DNA from 2 places in the Aeromonas salmonicida genome. Region 1 is predicted to be linked to the other one. Evidence: predicted binding sites of a transcription regulator. Region 1 holds the regulator's gene; the other holds the start of a gene.
The links. The regulator sigma-54, encoded in region 1, starts transcription at its own class of promoters, with help from an activator protein. The targets are predictions, from matches to a motif close to TGGCACNGTTTTNGCTT.

Region 1 (8,394 bases):
AAAATTCCACCCGACCCTCATTGCGAACCTGGGCCAGCAGGGTCTCCAGCTTGTCTGCGCTCACCGGCAGGTTGCGCACGTCGATACTGACCGCCAGCTTGTCATACTGGCTCTCGACCGACACGATCAACTGGGGCAGCAGGTTGACCGGCAGGTTATCCACACAGTAATAACCCAGATCCTCCAGCACGCGCAGGGCAACTGTCTTGCCCGAGCCGGAGCGCCCACTTACCACTATTAATTGCATCTTGTTGCCTCACCGCTTGGGGTCATCACGAGGGCCCGAATATCAGGCCGACGTCATGATCTGATAGAGATCTTCATCGCTGCTTGCCTGGCGCAACTGGCGGCAAACCGCCTTGTCGCCGAGTTTGGATGCCATCAGGGAAAGGGTCTTGAGGTGCTGTTTGCACTCGCTTTCCGGCACCAGCAGGGCAAAGAGCAGGTCAACCGGTTGATTGTCGATGGAGTCGAAGGGGATAGGCTCTGCGAAGGTCATCAGGATGGCGGTCGGCGGAAACTCGTCACCGATCCGGCCGTGGGGAATGGCAATACCGGCACCGATCCCGGTACTGCCCATTTTTTCTCGTGCCAGCAAACACTCGAACAGTGTCTGGCGAGAGGTCCCCAAGCGCTCAGCAGCTAATTCACTGATGATCTCGAGGGCGCGTTTCTTGCTGGTACAAGGGACCGCACTTTTGGTGCAGTCCCGACTCAGTATGTGTTCAAGTTGCATAGTTATTTTTGATTTAACTTATCTTTGTGCTTGATGATCTGCCGATCCAGCTTGTCCAGCAGGGTATCAATCGCAGCATACATATCAGCATGCTGTGAATTGGCGAACACCTCACCACCGCTGACATGCAGCTTGGCTTCGGCGATCTGGTTCAGTTTTTCTACGCTCAACACCACATGAACATTATTGATGTGGTCAAAGTGACGCTCGAGTTTGGCAAATTTGTTATTCACATAATCACGCAGAGCTTCGGTGATCTCGACATGGTGTCCGGTCAGGTTAATTTGCATAACGTCTTCCTTTTGTTTTGCCTAAACCAGGCGTTTGCGCTGATTGGATGGCGGGATCAACAAGGATTCACGGTACTTTGCGATCGTGCGTCTCGCCACCATAATACCCTGTTCGGCCAGCAAATCCGCGATCTTGCTATCACTTAGCGGCTTGGCGGGATTCTCCGCCGTCACCAGCTTCTTGATCAGCGCGCGAATTGCGGTCGATGAGCACTCTCCTCCTCCTTCTGTGTTCACATGACTGGAGAAAAAAAACTTCAGTTCGAAGATGCCGCGGGGGGTATGCATGTATTTCTGGGTCGTTACCCTGGAAATGGTCGACTCATGCATCTCCACCGCCTCGGCGATATCGTTGAGCACCATGGGCTTCATGGCTTCTTCACCATACTCGAAAAAGCCCTGTTGTTGCTCGACAATACAGGTCGCCACCTTGAGCAGGGTGTCGTTGCGACTCTCCAGACTCTTGATGAACCACTTGGCTTCTTGCAAGTGGGAGCGAATGAACTGGGTATCCTGGCTAGTACGCGCCTGACGGGCCATGGCGGCATAGGTCTCGTTGACCCGGATGCGCGGTGCAGAATCCGGGTTGAGTTCGACGACCCATTTGTTGCCCTTCTTGACGACGGTGACATCCGGGATCACGTACTGGGAGTCACTCTGTATGATGCCGTTACCCGGCCTGGGCTCCAGTTGCTGGATAAGGTCCAGCACCTCCTTGAGATCACTCTCCTTGAGCTTGGTCTTGCGGGCCAGGGTGCGGTAATCACGGTTGCCGAGCAGATCCATGTGCTCCTTGATCACCTCCCTGGCCTCATTGAGCCAGGGCAGTTCAGGAGCGTACTGGCCAAGCTGGATCAGCAGACACTCCTGCACCGAGCGCGCGGCGATGCCGACCGGATCGAAATGCTGCACCCGCTTGAGCACTGCCTCGACCTCGTCGAGTTCCACCTCGACATCCTCGCTGCTCACCGCCGCCTGTATATCTTCGAGAGAGACGGTCAGATAACCGGAGTCATCGATGGCATCTATGATGGCCAGCGCAATGGCGGCATCCAGATCGCTGAACGGGGTGAGGCGCATCTGCCACAGCAGATAGTCCTGCAGGTTCTCGGTGGTTTCCCCCTGATAGACGCTGTCCTCTCCATCGTGGATGGGGCCTGCGCTCTGGGCTGTGCCGGCTGAATAGACATCTTCCCAGGTGGTATCTACCGGCAGTTCGTCCGGCATCTGATCCTGGGCCATGGCATCGCTGGAGTCGAGCTGACTGTCGTCGACGGGCTCTTCCGGGCTGGTCTCCTGAACGTCATTCTCCTCTTGCTCAAGCAAAGGATTGTTATCGAGCGCTTGCTGAATTTCCTGCTGGAGTTCCAGGGTGGAGAGCTGGAGCAGACGAATCGCTTGTTGTAATTGCGGCGTCATGGTCAGGGACTGACCGAGACGCAACTGTAATGTCGGCTTCATCTACGTCGGGATATCCTTATGTTCAGCGAGGCAGTCGTCAAAGGAAATGAAGAGATGCCCCCTTACTATAGACTGAATTGATCGCCCAAATAGACGCGCTTGACCTGTTCATCGGCAAGGATCTCGGCCGGTGCACCTTCGGCGATCATCTTGCCGTGACTGACGATATAAGCCTTCTCACATACGTCCAGAGTCTCCCTGACGTTGTGGTCGGTGATCAAGACACCAAGGCCTCTATCTTTCAGATGCTGGATGATCTTCTTGATGTCTATCACAGAAATGGGGTCGACCCCGGCAAACGGCTCATCCAGCAGAATAAAGCGCGGCTCGGCCGCCAGCGCGCGGGCGATCTCGACCCGGCGTCGCTCCCCCCCTGACAGACTCTGACCCAGGTTGTCACGGATATGGGTGATGTTGAACTCTTCCAGCAGTTGTTCGACCTTGTCTTCACGCTCTTCGCGGCTCAGCCCCTTGCGGGTCTGCATGACCCCCATCAGGTTGTCGAACACGGACAGACGACGGAAGATGGAGGCCTCCTGCGGCAGATAGCCGATGCCGTTACGGGCACGGATATGCATGGGCTGCTGGCTGATGTCCTGATCGTCGATGGTGATGAGGCCGGCATCGCTCTGCACCAGCCCCACTATCATGTAGAAGGAGGTGGTCTTGCCGGCACCGTTCGGGCCGAGCAGGCCGACGATCTGGCCGGTACCCACCTCCAGACTCACGTCACTGACCACCATGCGACGCTTGTAACTTTTTTGCAGGCCGGCTGCTTTCAACACTGCCATGGTTTATTTTCCCTGCTTCTTCTGGTCGGCGGGCTTGTCGAAGTTCTCTACCTGATCAGGCAGGAACACCGTCTTGACCCGCTGGGTCGGCCCCTTGCTCTCGGCGATCATCTTCTGTTTGACGATGTCGTAGCGGATCAGGTCACCGTTGACCTGGCTGTCTTCCTGTTTGAGCTGACCGTTGCCGGTAATGGTCACCAGGCGATTCTTCAGCTCGTAGCGAATGCTGTTGCCGTGGGCGTTGACCGGTTTGCCGTTGTCCAGGATCTGGAAGAAGGTGGCAGGCTTGCCATAGGCCGTCATGACCTCGGCCCCTTTGTCGCCGGAACGGATCACCACCACCTTGTCAGCCTTAATCTTGATGGTGCCCTGAGTGATGATGACATCGTCACTGAAGGTGATGCGGTTGTCCTGCATCTCGGCCACCTGTCTGACCGCATCCACATAGACCTTTTCGGCAAAGTCGGACTCTTTGGCACTCACGGTGCCGCACAGCAGCAAAGCCGCGAGGGCCAGATTAGCGTTTTTCATTGAAATAGATGGCATGGCCCTGATCCAGTAATTCAAAATATTTGCGTTCCAGATGACCCTTCAGGCCAACGCCTTCGGTCTGGAATTCCTTACCCACTATGCTGACATGCTGATTGCTTCTCACATTCTGAGTCACCAGATCCAGCTCCAGATAGGGGGTATCCAGTGTGGAGATGAAGGAGGTGGGCAGCAGGCCATCCAGATGTACCTTGTCGCGCAGGATCACGTTGTCATCTGTATTGAGGACACCTGTGTCGGCCGTGACTTTCCACTCGGCCTCACCCTGCTTGTCAAACATGTAGACCACCGGCTTGTTGAAGGTAGCCTGCTCGATGATCTGGTAATACTCCGCATACTCGGACTCCAGCCGTTCTGTGCGTCGACCGTTGACATCAAAACGGGTGGTCACCAGGTTCCTGGCGGTGAAGTCCGGCTGGTAGTTTTCTGCCTTGGTGGTCGGCTCCGGCGTCAGGTCGACATCACCAATCTGCCAGGCGGCCAGCGCCACCAGAAACAGCAGGGCGAACAACAGCGTCTGTCTGCTCATACCGAGGCCTCTGGCTGATAATCGCCATGCCCTTGCGCCTGCAGTATGAGGTCACACACCTCACGCACAGCACCGACTCCGCCAGCCAGTCGAGTCACCATGTCGGCCCGGGCCAGTACCAGCGGATGAGCATCAGCCACGGCAATACCGAGCCCGCAGGCCTGCATCACCGGCAGATCTATGGTGTCATCCCCCATATAGGCGGCTTGTGACGCTTCCAGACCCAGCTTTGTCAGCAGCGCCTCGAAGTGGGGCAGCTTCTGATCCGCCCCCTGTACCAGATGCTGCACTCCCAGGCTCTTCATCCGATCGCTGACGATGCGGGAGTTGCGCCCGGTGATGATGGCTATTTCAATCCCGGCATTGAGCAGGGCCCGCATACCGGCGCCATCGCGGGTACAGAAGGTCTTCAGCTCTTCGCCGTCATTGCCCATATAGATGAGGCCGTTGGAGAGCACTCCATCCACATCGCACACCAGCAGGCGAATTTGCGCCGCCCTGTCGTATTGGCTGCGCGTCACCGGACCATAAAGGGTCGGTACGTTTTGCATCAAATTACCCCGGCTTTCAGCAGGTCATGCATGTTGAAGGCCCCCAGCGGGCGCTTGTCACCATCCACCACCAGTAATCCGTTGATCTTTCTGGTTTCCATCAGTTTGACAGCTTCTGCCGCCATCATCTCGGGGCCAACGGTAACACAGTTGGTCGTCATCACCTTGGCGATCGAGGTGTGATGGATATCCACCTGCAGATCCAGGATCCGGCGCAAGTCACCATCGGTGAACAGTCCGGCCAGCAGACCCTCGTCGTTGACGACCGCCGTCATGCCCAGACCTTTGCGACTCACTTCCAGCAGCGCCTGGCTGATGGTGGCATCGATCCCCACCTGGGGCAACAGATCGCCGCTATGCATCAGGTCACCGACCCGCAGCAGCAACCGCTTGCCAAGGGAGCCACCAGGGTGGGAGAGCGCGAAGTCATCGGCGGTGAAGCCGCGGGCTTCCAGCAGGGCAACCGCCAGTGCATCGCCCATCACCAGGGTAGCCGTGGTGCTGGAGGTCGGTGCCAGGCCCAGCGGGCAGGCCTCTTTATCCACCTTGATGCACAGATGCACGTTGGCCTCTTTGGCCATGGTGGAGGCCGGATTGCCTGTCATGCAGATCAACTGGATGCCGCGACGTTTGAGCACCGGCAGCAGGGCCAGGATCTCGTCGCTCTCACCGGAGTTGGAGATGGCGATGATAAGGTCGCCGCTGGAGATCATCCCCAGATCCCCATGGCTGGCTTCACCCGGGTGGAGGAAGAAGGCAGGGGTGCCAGTGCTGGCCAGGGTGGCAGCAATCTTGCTCCCGATGTGACCTGACTTACCCATGCCGGTGACCACTATCTTGCCACTGCAGCGCAGCACCAGCTCGCACGCCTTGTCAAAGGCATCGTTCAGGTACTGATAGAGTCCATCAATCGCTTGTTTTTCAATGTCCAGCACAGTACGGGCGCTGCGACGAAAATCGAACAGTTCAGACACTTTCTCAGGCTTTACAGACATAAAGGCACAGCTCCGGGCGGAAATTTGCTGCGGGATTATAAAAAAGTCTGTCGAGATAAGCGAATCGGATACTTCTCGGTCCCAAAAGAGAGACAATCGGTGACGCAAAACTGTCGCGCTTTTGAGGAGGCAGGCTGTTCAATAGTTGTTCCTTGCTGTTGCTTAGACCTAGACTAGCCCATAAAATTCGCTCTTCATTTACACCGGATGGACAATTGTTTGAACAATGACCTTATCACCATCTCCGATCTGACCTTCAGTCACGGAGATCGGCTGTTATACGACGGGATCAACCTGACCATTCCCCGTGGCAAGGTCACTGCGGTCATGGGCCCGAGCGGCATCGGCAAGACCACATTGCTGCGGCTGATCGGTGGCCAGATCAAGCCGGAGTCCGGTCATATCCTGTTTGACGGGGAAGATATCCCCACCCTCTCCCGCTCTCGTCTGTACGAAGTGCGCAAGCGGATGAGCATGCTGTTCCAGAGCGGCGCCCTGTTTACCGGCATGACAGTCTACGACAACGTGGCCTTCCCGCTGCGGGAGCATTCCGGTCTGCCGGAGGAGCTGATCCACACCATCGTCATGATGAAGCTGCAGGCCGTGGGTCTGCGCGGGGCCGCTCAGCTGATGCCGTCCGAGCTCTCCGGTGGCATGGCACGCCGTGCCGCACTGGCCAGATCCATAGCGCTGGATCCGGACCTCATCATGTATGACGAACCGTTTGTCGGACAGGACCCCATCACGATGGCGGTACTGGTCAAGCTGATCAAGGAGCTGAACAGCGCCCTCGGCATCACCTCCGTCATCGTGACCCACGACGTGAACGAGGTGCTGACCATCGCCGATTACGCCTATATCATCGCCAACCGCAAGGTGGTGGCGCACGGCACGCCGGCGCAGCTGCGCGAAGAGCATAATCCCGAAGTCGAGCAATTCCTGCTTGGATTGCCCGACGGTCCTGTCCCGTTTCATTTTCCGGCAGGCGACCTGCTACAGGATCTGTGATGTTGATAAGCCAAGTAAGCAAGCTGGGCCGGGTTGGCGTGCGCGTCATCAGCTCCATCGGCCGTGCCACCATAATGCTGTTTCATGCGCTGGCGGGCAAACCCGAGCCACGCAAGCACTTCCCTCTGCTGCTTCAACAGTTGTATGTCGTGGGTGTGCAGTCCGTTGCCATCATTCTGGTCTCCGGTCTGTTCATCGGCATGGTGCTCTCGTTGCAGGGTTACAACGTATTGAAAGACTTCGGCGCCGAGCAGAGCCTGGGCCCGCTGGTTTCCCTCTCCCTGTTGCGGGAGTTGGGTCCCGTTGTGACCGGCCTGCTGTTTGCCGGCCGCGCCGGCTCTGCACTGACCGCCGAGATCGGCCTGATGAAGGCCACAGAACAGCTCTCCAGTCTGGAGATGATGGCGGTCGACCCGCTGCGCCGGGTAGTGGCCCCTCGTTTCTGGGCCGGCGTCATCAGCATGCCGCTGCTGGCCTTCATGTTCAGTCTGATCGGCATCTTCGGTGGCAAGCTGGTCGGTGTGGATCTGCTGGGGGTGGACGAAGGCAGCTTCTGGTCCGCCATGCAGGCATCCGTCGACTGGCAGGATGACATCATGCAAGGTGCCATCAAGAGCCTGATCTTCGCTCTGGTGGTCACCTGGATTGCGCTCTTTAACGGTTATGATGCCAAGCCGACCTCGGCCGGGATCAGTCAGGCCACAACCCGTACCGTGGTCCACTCCTCCCTGGCCGTGCTCGGCCTGGATTTTATACTCACCGCAGTCATGTTTGGATAAGGTAAAGATGAAGTTCAGCAAAGTAGAATTCCTGGTTGGCGCCTTCATGCTGGCCGGCATCGGTGCCATTCTGGCGTTGGCACTGCAAGTAGCAGGGTTGAGTTTCAAACCGGAAGGAGAAACCTATACCCTGCGCGCCCATTTCGATAATATCGGCGGCCTGAAAGTACGCTCACCGGTCAAGGTTGGTGGCGTCGTCGTCGGTCGGGTCAGCGACATCACCCTGGATGCCAAGAGCCAGGTGCCGGTCGTCTCCCTGCTGATGCAAAAGAGTGCCGGCGAGTTTTCCGAAACCAGCACCCTCTCCATCCTGACTTCGGGACTGCTCGGCGAGCAGTACATCGGCCTGATGCCCGGCTTCAGCGATGAGGAGATGGGTACCAGCATGCTCAAGGATGGCGACATGATTGAAGACACCAAATCAGCCATTGTGCTGGAAGACCTGATTGGCAAGTTCCTCTATAGCCAGTCTTCCGACACCAAATCCGACAGCAAGTAAGGAGTAACCATGTTCAAGAAGATCGCCCTGTTGCTGGGTCTGATGACCAGCATGCTGTTTTCCCTGGTGGCTCACGCCACCAATGCCGCCGACCCCTATGCCCTGGTGGACGAAGCGGCCAAGCAGACCTTTGCCCGCCTTAAGGCGGACAAGTCCCAGGTCAAGAGCAATCCGGATCACCTGCGGGTCATCATCCGTGAAGAGTT
Region 2 (8,394 bases), 160 kb from region 1:
GATGACGAGCTGGCGGTGGCGCAGCGTGAAGGCAAGTTGCACCGCAACTTCCAGGGCTACACCACCCAGGGAGATTGTGATCTGCTTGGATTGGGGGTCTCCTCCATCAGCATGATTGGCGATGCCTATTCCCAGAACCAAAAAGAGCTCAAAGCTTACTACGCCCAGGTTGAAGAGCTGGGGCATGCCCAGTGGAAGGGGTGCTCCCTCAATCAGGACGACTTGATCCGCCGCGAGGTGATCAAACGTCTCATCTGCGATTTCAGCCTGAACTTCGTCGCCGTCGAGCAGGCTTATGGTCTGGTCTTCAAGGCGTATTTTGCCGATGATCTCAAGCTGTTGCAGACCTTTATCGACGACGGTCTGGTGCGCATGACCGACGATGGGCTGGAAGTGGTCTCCACCGGTCAGCTGCTCATTCGCAATATCTGCATGTGTTTCGATGTCTACCTGCGCAACAAGGCGCGCCAGCAGCAGTTCTCCCGGGTGATCTGAACAGGCAGCCCTGCACTGAAGATAAAAAAACCGCCTTTCGGCGGTTTTTTTATGGGGTAAGCAAACGGTTCAAGGTTTAGCGGCTGGCGGCGCGGGCGCTCAGCTCGGCTTTCTCGCCATCGCTCAGAAAAGCGAGGGTCAGGCCGTTTTGCTGGGCGGTGCGGATCTCGCTGGCGGTCATGCCGGCGGCCGGGGCAGCCACGTCATATTCGTGGGGCAGGTCTATGCCTTCTACCGCAGGATCGTCGGTGTTGAGACAGGCCAGCACACCGGCAGCCAGGAACTGGCGGATTGGGTGCTCGGTCAGGTTCGTGACCGTGGTGGTCTGGAGGTTGGAGGTGAGGCAGGATTCGATGCCGATGCGGTGCTCCGCCAGATAGGCCATCAGGGCCGGATCCTGGATGGCCTTGACGCCGTGGCCGATGCGCTCGGCGCCGAGATCGCGAATGGCTTGCCACATGCTTTCGGGGCCCGCCGCTTCGCCTGCGTGTACTGTGACGCGCATGCCCGCATCACGGACCTTGCGAAAATGCTCGGTGAACAGCTCGCCCGGGAAGCCCAGTTCGTCACCGGCCAGATCGACGGCAACCAGTTTGTCGCGATGGGCCAGACAGGCGTCCAGCTCCTTGCGGCACTGTTCGGTGCCGAAGGTGCGGCTCATGATGCCGATGAGGTTGGTCTTGATGCCAAAGTCGCGGCTGCCAGCTGCAACGCCGTCAATGATGGCTTCCACCACACCTTGTGGATGCAGTTTGTGGGTCATGGCCATGTAGGCGGGACTGAAGCGCAGCTCGGCATAGTCGATACCGGCACGCAGCAGATCCTCCACGTTCTCGTAGGCAACACGGCGGCAGGCATCGTAATCAGCCAGCACGGCCACGCCCCAGTCCAGTTTCTTCAGGAAGGCGACCAGACTCGGCTCATTCTCGACGATCTGCACGTGGGGGCGAAGTGCTTCCAGCTCAAAGGCTGGCAACTGGATATTGTGCTGACGGCCCAGCTCGAGGATGGTCTGCGCGCGGATATTACCGTCCAGATGGCGGTGCAGGTCGGTCAGGGGGAGAGATCTGTCAATCATGATGGCGCCTTCTTCGAGTCGGGTTTGAAAGCCTGCCATTCTAGGCAGGGCTCTCAAAAAAGATACCCCGTTTGAAATCAAACGGGGTCTTATTGGTCAGGGATTTGCCAAGGCGTGATGGGAATCGTTTTTCCAGAGGGCTCAGGAGAGGTCGAGCTCCTTGAGCTTGCGAGTCAGGGTGTTGCGACCCCAGCCAAGCAGGCGGGCAGCCTCCTGTTTGTGGCCATGGGTGTGATCCAGTGCCGTCTCCAGCATGATCCGCTCAAATTGGGGCAGGGCATCGGCCAGGATGTCGGTCTCCCCCAGTGCCAGCTTACTGGCAACCCAGTCCTGCAACTGCTGCTGCCAGCAGCCGGGCAGGGCAGGTTGGCCGGGCTCGGCCGTGTTGATGATGGGGGTCAGCAGTTCGGCGGGCAGATCCCCTACCAACACCTCCTGGCCCGAGGCCATCACGGTCAGCCAGCGGCAGACGTTCTCCAGCTGGCGCACGTTGCCCGGCCAGGCGAGACGGCTGATGTAGGCCTGGGTATCAGGGTGCAGGCTCTTGGCCTCCACGTTCAGCTCCTTGGCGGCGCGCAGCAGGAAGTGCTGGGCCAGTTGAGGTATATCCTCGCGGCGCTCCTTGAGGGCCGGAATATGAATGCGGATGACGTTGAGGCGGTGGAACAGATCTTCCCGGAATTCACCGTCTGCCACCCGTTTCTCCAGATTCTGGTGGGTAGCGGCGATGATCCGCACATCTACCTGCACCGGCTGATGACCGCCGACCCGGTAGAACTGGCCATCGGCCAGCACCCGCAGCAGGCGGGTCTGCACATCCAGCGGCATGTCGCCGATTTCATCGAGAAACAGGGTACCGCCATCGGCCTGCTCGAAGCGACCGTGGCGAATGTTGTTGGCACCGGTAAAGGCCCCTTTTTCATGACCGAACAGCTCGGATTCGATGAGATCTTTGGGGATGGCGGCCATGTTGAGGGCGATGAAGTTCTTGTGGGCGCGCGGGCTGTGCTTGTGCAGCGCGTGGGCGACCAGCTCCTTGCCGGTACCGCTCTGACCGTTGATCAGCACTGAGATGCTGGAGCGCGACAGCCGGCCGATGGCGCGAAACACTTCCTGCATGGCCGGCGCTTCGCCGATGATTTCAGGTGTGGTGGCCGTCTCCTGCTGGCGTGCCTTGCGCTTGGTGCGCTGTTCTTTCAGGTGATTCTCGGCACGGCGCACCAGGGTGACCGCCTCGTCGATGTCGAACGGCTTGGGCAGGTACTCGAAGGCGCCCCGCTGATAGGCGTTGACCGCGCTGTCCAGATCCGAGTGGGCCGTCATTATGATGATGGGCAGATCGGCCTGGCGGCGGTGGATCTGCTCCAGCAGGCTAAGGCCATCAATGCCGGGCATGCGGATATCGGAGAGGATCACATCGGGCGAACGTATCTCCAGCGAGCTCAGCAGAGCCTCGCCATCGGCAAAACTCTCGCACTCGAAGCCTTCACTGCCGAGGGTGCGTTCCAGTACCCAGCGGATAGAACTGTCGTCATCGACGATCCACACTTTTGCTGTCATGACGTTCCCTTATTTGCGAAGCGGTAGAAAAATGGTGAATTCGGTGTGGCCAGGCCAGCTGATGCAGTCAATGCGCCCCTTGTGCTGATCAATCAGGTTCTGGGCGATGGAGAGGCCGAGTCCGGTTCCCCCCTCCTTGCCGGTGATCATGGGGTAGAAGAGGGTGTCGCGGATGGCATCGGGAATGCCGGGGCCGTTGTCGATGATCTTGATCTCGGCCGCCAGCCGGTAGCGCTGACCGTGGATGGTGATCTGGAAGGCGGTGCGGGTCTTGATGCGAATCAGCCCCGTCTGTTCACCTATGGCCTCGGCGGCGTTGCGCACCATGTTGAGAAAAGCCTGCTGCAGCTGATCCGGCTCCATCTCGAACTCGGGAATGCTGGGGTCGTAATCCCGCTCTATGCGCACAGTGGGTGGCAGCTCCAGCTCCACCAGACGGCGCACCTGCTCCAGCACGGAGTGGACATTGTGCATCTGGTGGCGACCCGGACGCTGAGGGCCGAGCAGGCGATCGACCAGCACCCTCAGCCGGTCGGCCTGCTCTATGATGATGCCCGTGTATTCGCGCAAGGCCGGATCCGGCAGCTCTTTTTGCAACAATTGGGCCGCGCCGCGCAGGCCACCCAGCGGGTTCTTGATCTCGTGGGCCAGTCCGCGCACCAATTCCTTGGCCGCCTGTTGCTGGGCATGTTGTTGCAGCTCCTGGCTGATCTTCTTCTGCTGATCAATTTTGCGCAGCTCTACCACCATCAGCCGTTGTTCATGGTCGGCGAGCGGGCTTACGCTCATCTCCACCAGTCTGGGTTCACCTTCCACCACCAGGGTCACTTCGCTGTCGGTGAAGCCCTGCCCAGAGGTGAGGCACTGCTTGAGGCGCTGCAAATCGAGAGAGATATGTTCCAGCAGGTGGGGCAGCTCGATCCCGATCAGCCGACGCTGACTGAGGGAGAGCAGTTGTTCGGCCGCCGGGTTGACGAACTGGATGCAGAGCCGCTCATCCATCAGGATGACGGCGGTCAGCAAGTTATCGAGCAGTATCTTGGCTTGATCCGGGCGGGTTGGCACAGGTTTCTCCCTAAAACGGTGCTATACACCAGTAATGCACCAACGTGGTGCATTTAGTCTACCCGTATCGATGCACAGGATCACCCCTTGTTGGGGAGCGGGGTCACTTTAGGTGCCGGATTGATACTGGCTCGATGCAGGTAGAAGGTGACTACCCTTGATTTAGCAAGGATCGTACCGTCTTTGGCGAGTAGTTCGAGTTGTGCCTCGTGTGCGCCGCGATCCAGGTTTTCGACCCGAATAGCCAGGCCGTTGCTGACGATGGGGGCCGCCTTGCCATCCAGGGTCAGGCGCACGTCGTACTGGGTCGGCGGTTTGGGGCTTATCTGCCCCTGGAACACCACATTGCCCGTGTTGTCGCGCAGTGTGCTGCCCTGTTCCGGGGAGAGCATTTCGATTACCAGCTTGGCGGCTTCCTCCTCTTTCTTGGCATCAACGCCGGTCAGGCTGTTGAAGTTGTCCACCTGCACCGAGCGGGGGGCACCACCAATGAGAGGGGCAACACGCAGATCCACTTCTTTGGCCTGCTGGCCGGGAGGGGGGGCATCCGTGTAGTGAACGACGCCCTTGCTGTCTGTCCAGGAGTAGATCTTGGTGGCTTGGGCGACGGTGCTCGTCAACAGCAAAAGTCCCAGAGCCCATAGGGGGCATGCGTTTTTCATCCATCTCTCCTTGACGGGATTTTGCTTAATCCTATCAGAGAAAAAACCCGCCTGTTGGCGGGTTTGGTCAAGTTCAGAGCTGTGGTCCGAATTAAACGGAGTAGTACAGTTCAAACTCCAGCGGGTGCGGGGTCATGCGCACACGGTCAACATCATGCTGTTTCAGTTCCAGATAGGAATTGATGAAGTCATCGCTGAACACGCCGCCGCGGGTCAGGAACTCGCGATCGCTGTCCAGTGCGGCCAGTGCTTCGTCCAGAGAGCCGGCAACAGTCGGCACTTCTGCAGCTTCTTCCGGCGGCAGGTCATACAAGTTCTTGTCCATGGCATCGCCCGGATGGATCTTGTTGATGATACCGTCCAGACCGGCCATCAGCTGAGCTGCAAAAGCCAGGTACGGGTTGGCTGCCGGATCCGGGAAACGTACTTCGATACGACGAGCTTTCGGGCTCGGTACTACCGGGATACGGATGGAGGCAGAGCGGTTGCGGGCGGAGTAAGCCAGCATGACAGGTGCTTCATAACCCGGAACCAGACGCTTGTAGGAGTTGGTGGTCGGGTTGGCGAAGGCGTTGATGGCCTTGGCGTGCTTGATGATACCGCCGATGTAGTGCAGTGCCATCTCGGACAGACCGCCGTACAGGTCGCCAGCGAACAGGTTGACGCCGTTCTTGGCCAGGGACTGGTGGCAGTGCATGCCGGAGCCGTTGTCACCGAACATGGGTTTCGGCATGAAGGTGACAGTCTTGTTGTAAGCGTGGGCCACGTTATGGATCACGTACTTCAGAACCTGTACTTCGTCCGCTTTCAGGGTGAGAGTGTTGAAACGGGTCGCGATCTCGTTCTGACCGGCGGTCGCCACTTCATGGTGGTGCGCTTCAACGACCTGACCCATCTCTTCCAGCACCAGACACATGGCAGCGCGGATGTCCTGGGAAGAGTCAACCGGTGCAACCGGGAAGTAACCACCTTTCACGAACGGGCGGTGGCCCTTGTTGCCGTGCTCATACTCGGTACCCGAGTTCCAGGCAGCTTCCTCAGATTCGATTTTCACGAAGCTGTGGCCCATGGTGTTCGAGAAGGTGATGTTGTCGAACATGAAGAATTCCGGCTCAGGCCCGAACAGCACTGTGTCAGCGATGCCGCTGGCTTTGAGGAAATCTTCGGCACGCTTGGAGATGGAGCGCGGGTCGCGGTCATAACCTTGCATGGTGGCCGGTTCCAGCACATCACAAACGATGTTCAGGGTGGTCTCTTCGGTAAACGGGTCCAGCTTGGCGGAGGCCGCATCAGGCATCAGCACCATGTCAGACTCGTTGATACCTTTCCAGCCGCCGATGGAAGAGCCATCGAACATCTTGCCGTCTTCGAAGAAATCTTCGTTGACCTGGTGGGAAGGGATAGATACGTGCTGCTCTTTACCCTTGGTGTCGGTAAAGCGCAGGTCAACAAACTTGACTTCGTGTTCCTGGATCAGGGCCAAAACGTTCTGGGCTGACATGCTAAGTAACCTCCGGTGTTAAAACTCTTAGGGTGAATGCGTCATCACATTCACATAAGCCAGTATCGTGCCAAGTTTGTGACAGCTTGATTTCAGGGCGTTTGCGGCTATAAGCCCGCCCCAAGACCTGCCATCTCAGCGCGTTACGCCTCAAAGTAGTGCAACTGTGGATCGTTTTGGTGCACTAAAATGGTGCGCGGTATACGGTCAGCCCCCATCTAAACAGGCTTTGATCGGAAGGTCTATGATCCTGATCCCCTGTTATGCGTGAATGCACTGCAATTATGCTAGGCAGATCACAAAGGCGAGAGTACAATTAGCGCCCAATTTTACCCGGTGATTGAGGCGAGAATGTTAGAGAATTTACGCAATATTGCGATTATTGCGCACGTAGACCACGGCAAAACTACCCTGGTTGATAAGCTGCTGCAGCAGTCTGGAACCCTGGACCGTACCACTGATGGTCAAGAGCGTCTGATGGATTCCAACGACCTGGAAAAGGAACGTGGTATTACCATTCTCGCCAAGAACACCGCGATCCGCTGGAAAGACTACCGTATCAACATCGTTGATACCCCGGGTCACGCCGACTTCGGTGGTGAAGTAGAGCGCGTTATGTCCATGGTCGACTCAGTGCTGCTGCTGGTTGATGCTGTTGACGGCCCTATGCCGCAGACTCGTTTCGTGACCCAGAAGGCATTCGCCCAGGGTCTGAAGCCGATCGTGGTCATCAACAAGATCGACCGTCCGGGTGCTCGTCCTGACTGGGTTATGGATCAGGTATTCGACTTGTTTGACAACCTGGGTGCGACCGATGAGCAACTGGACTTCAAAGTTGTTTACGCTTCAGCACTGAACGGCTGGGCCACCATGGACCAGGGCGTTGAATCCGACAACATGGAACCCCTGTTCCAGGCGATCGTTGACAACGTTGAGCAGCCGAAGGGTGATCCTGCCGGTGCCTTCCAGATGCAAATCTCCCAGCTCGACTACAACTCCTACGTGGGTGTTATCGGCATCGGCCGCATCAGCCGCGGTCGTGTCAAGACCAACCAGCAAGTCACCGTCATCGGTGCCGATGGCAAGACCCGTACCGGCAAAGTCGGTCAGGTGCTTGGCTACCTGGGTCTGTCCCGTACCGAAGTTGTCGACGCGCAAGCGGGTGACATCATTGCCATCACAGGTCTGGGCGAGCTGAAAATCTCCGACACCATCTGTGACAACAGTGCTGTTCAAGCCCTGCCGCCGCTCTCCGTTGACGAGCCGACCGTGAACATGACCTTCCAGGTCAACACCTCACCGTTCGCCGGTAAAGAAGGCAAGTTCGTGACCTCCCGCAACATCATGGAGCGTCTGAACCAGGAGCTGGTCCACAACGTGGCCCTGCGTGTGGAAGAGACCGAAGATCCGGATAAATTCCGCGTATCCGGTCGTGGTGAACTGCATCTCTCCATCCTGATCGAAAACATGCGTCGTGAAGGTTACGAGCTGGCAGTATCCCGTCCGGAAGTTATCCTGCGCACCGTGGACGGCGTTCTGCACGAACCGTTTGAAACCGTGACTGTTGACGTGGAAGAGATCCACCAGGGTTCCGTGATGGAGCAACTTGGCCTGCGTAAGGGCGAGATGACCAACATGACCCCGGATGGCAAGGGCCGTGTCCGTCTTGACTTCATGATCCCGAGTCGTGGCCTGATCGGCTTCCAGACCGAGTTCCTGACCATGACGTCCGGTACCGGTCTGCTGTACCACACCTTTGACCATTACGGTCCGCACAAGGGTGGCAGCATCGGCGAGCGTCAGAATGGCGTGCTGATCTCCAACGCTACCGGCAAGGCGCTGACCTTCGCCCTGTTCGGTCTGCAAGACCGCGGTCGTCTGTTTATCGGTCACGCTACCGAAGTGTACGAAGGCCAGGTGATCGGTATTCACTCCCGCTCCAATGACCTGACTGTAAACTGCCTGAAGGGCAAGCAGCTGACCAACATGCGTGCCTCCGGTACCGACGAAGCCCAGGTGCTGACTCCGCCGAT

Region 2: the regulator sigma-54 is predicted to act here: its motif matches at 6,418-6,434, upstream of glnA (glutamate--ammonia ligase).

What each region holds. Positions count from the first base shown of each region.
Region 1 is NZ_CP110645.1:359,872-368,265, reverse strand. Features, by position in the region: gene rapZ (RNase adapter RapZ) at 1-247, opposite strand, end outside; gene ptsN (PTS IIA-like nitrogen regulatory protein PtsN) at 290-736, opposite strand; gene hpf (ribosome hibernation promoting factor) at 739-1,026, opposite strand; gene ONZ54_RS01810 (RNA polymerase factor sigma-54) at 1,048-2,487, opposite strand; gene lptB (LPS export ABC transporter ATP-binding protein) at 2,553-3,278, opposite strand; gene lptA (lipopolysaccharide transport periplasmic protein LptA) at 3,282-3,809, opposite strand; gene lptC (LPS export ABC transporter periplasmic protein LptC) at 3,796-4,356, opposite strand; gene kdsC (3-deoxy-manno-octulosonate-8-phosphatase KdsC) at 4,353-4,907, opposite strand; gene ONZ54_RS01785 (KpsF/GutQ family sugar-phosphate isomerase) at 4,907-5,902, opposite strand; gene mlaF (phospholipid ABC transporter ATP-binding protein MlaF) at 6,110-6,910, shown strand; gene mlaE (lipid asymmetry maintenance ABC transporter permease subunit MlaE) at 6,910-7,689, shown strand; gene mlaD (outer membrane lipid asymmetry maintenance protein MlaD) at 7,697-8,188, shown strand; gene mlaC (phospholipid-binding protein MlaC) at 8,198-8,394, shown strand, end outside.
Region 2 is NZ_CP110645.1:204,649-213,042, forward strand. Features, by position in the region: gene hemN (oxygen-independent coproporphyrinogen III oxidase) at 1-495, shown strand, start outside; gene add (adenosine deaminase) at 572-1,573, opposite strand; gene glnG (nitrogen regulation protein NR(I)) at 1,715-3,133, opposite strand; gene glnL (nitrogen regulation protein NR(II)) at 3,143-4,198, opposite strand; gene ONZ54_RS01010 (DUF4124 domain-containing protein) at 4,279-4,860, opposite strand; gene glnA (glutamate--ammonia ligase) at 4,952-6,361, opposite strand; gene typA (translational GTPase TypA) at 6,713-8,394, shown strand, end outside.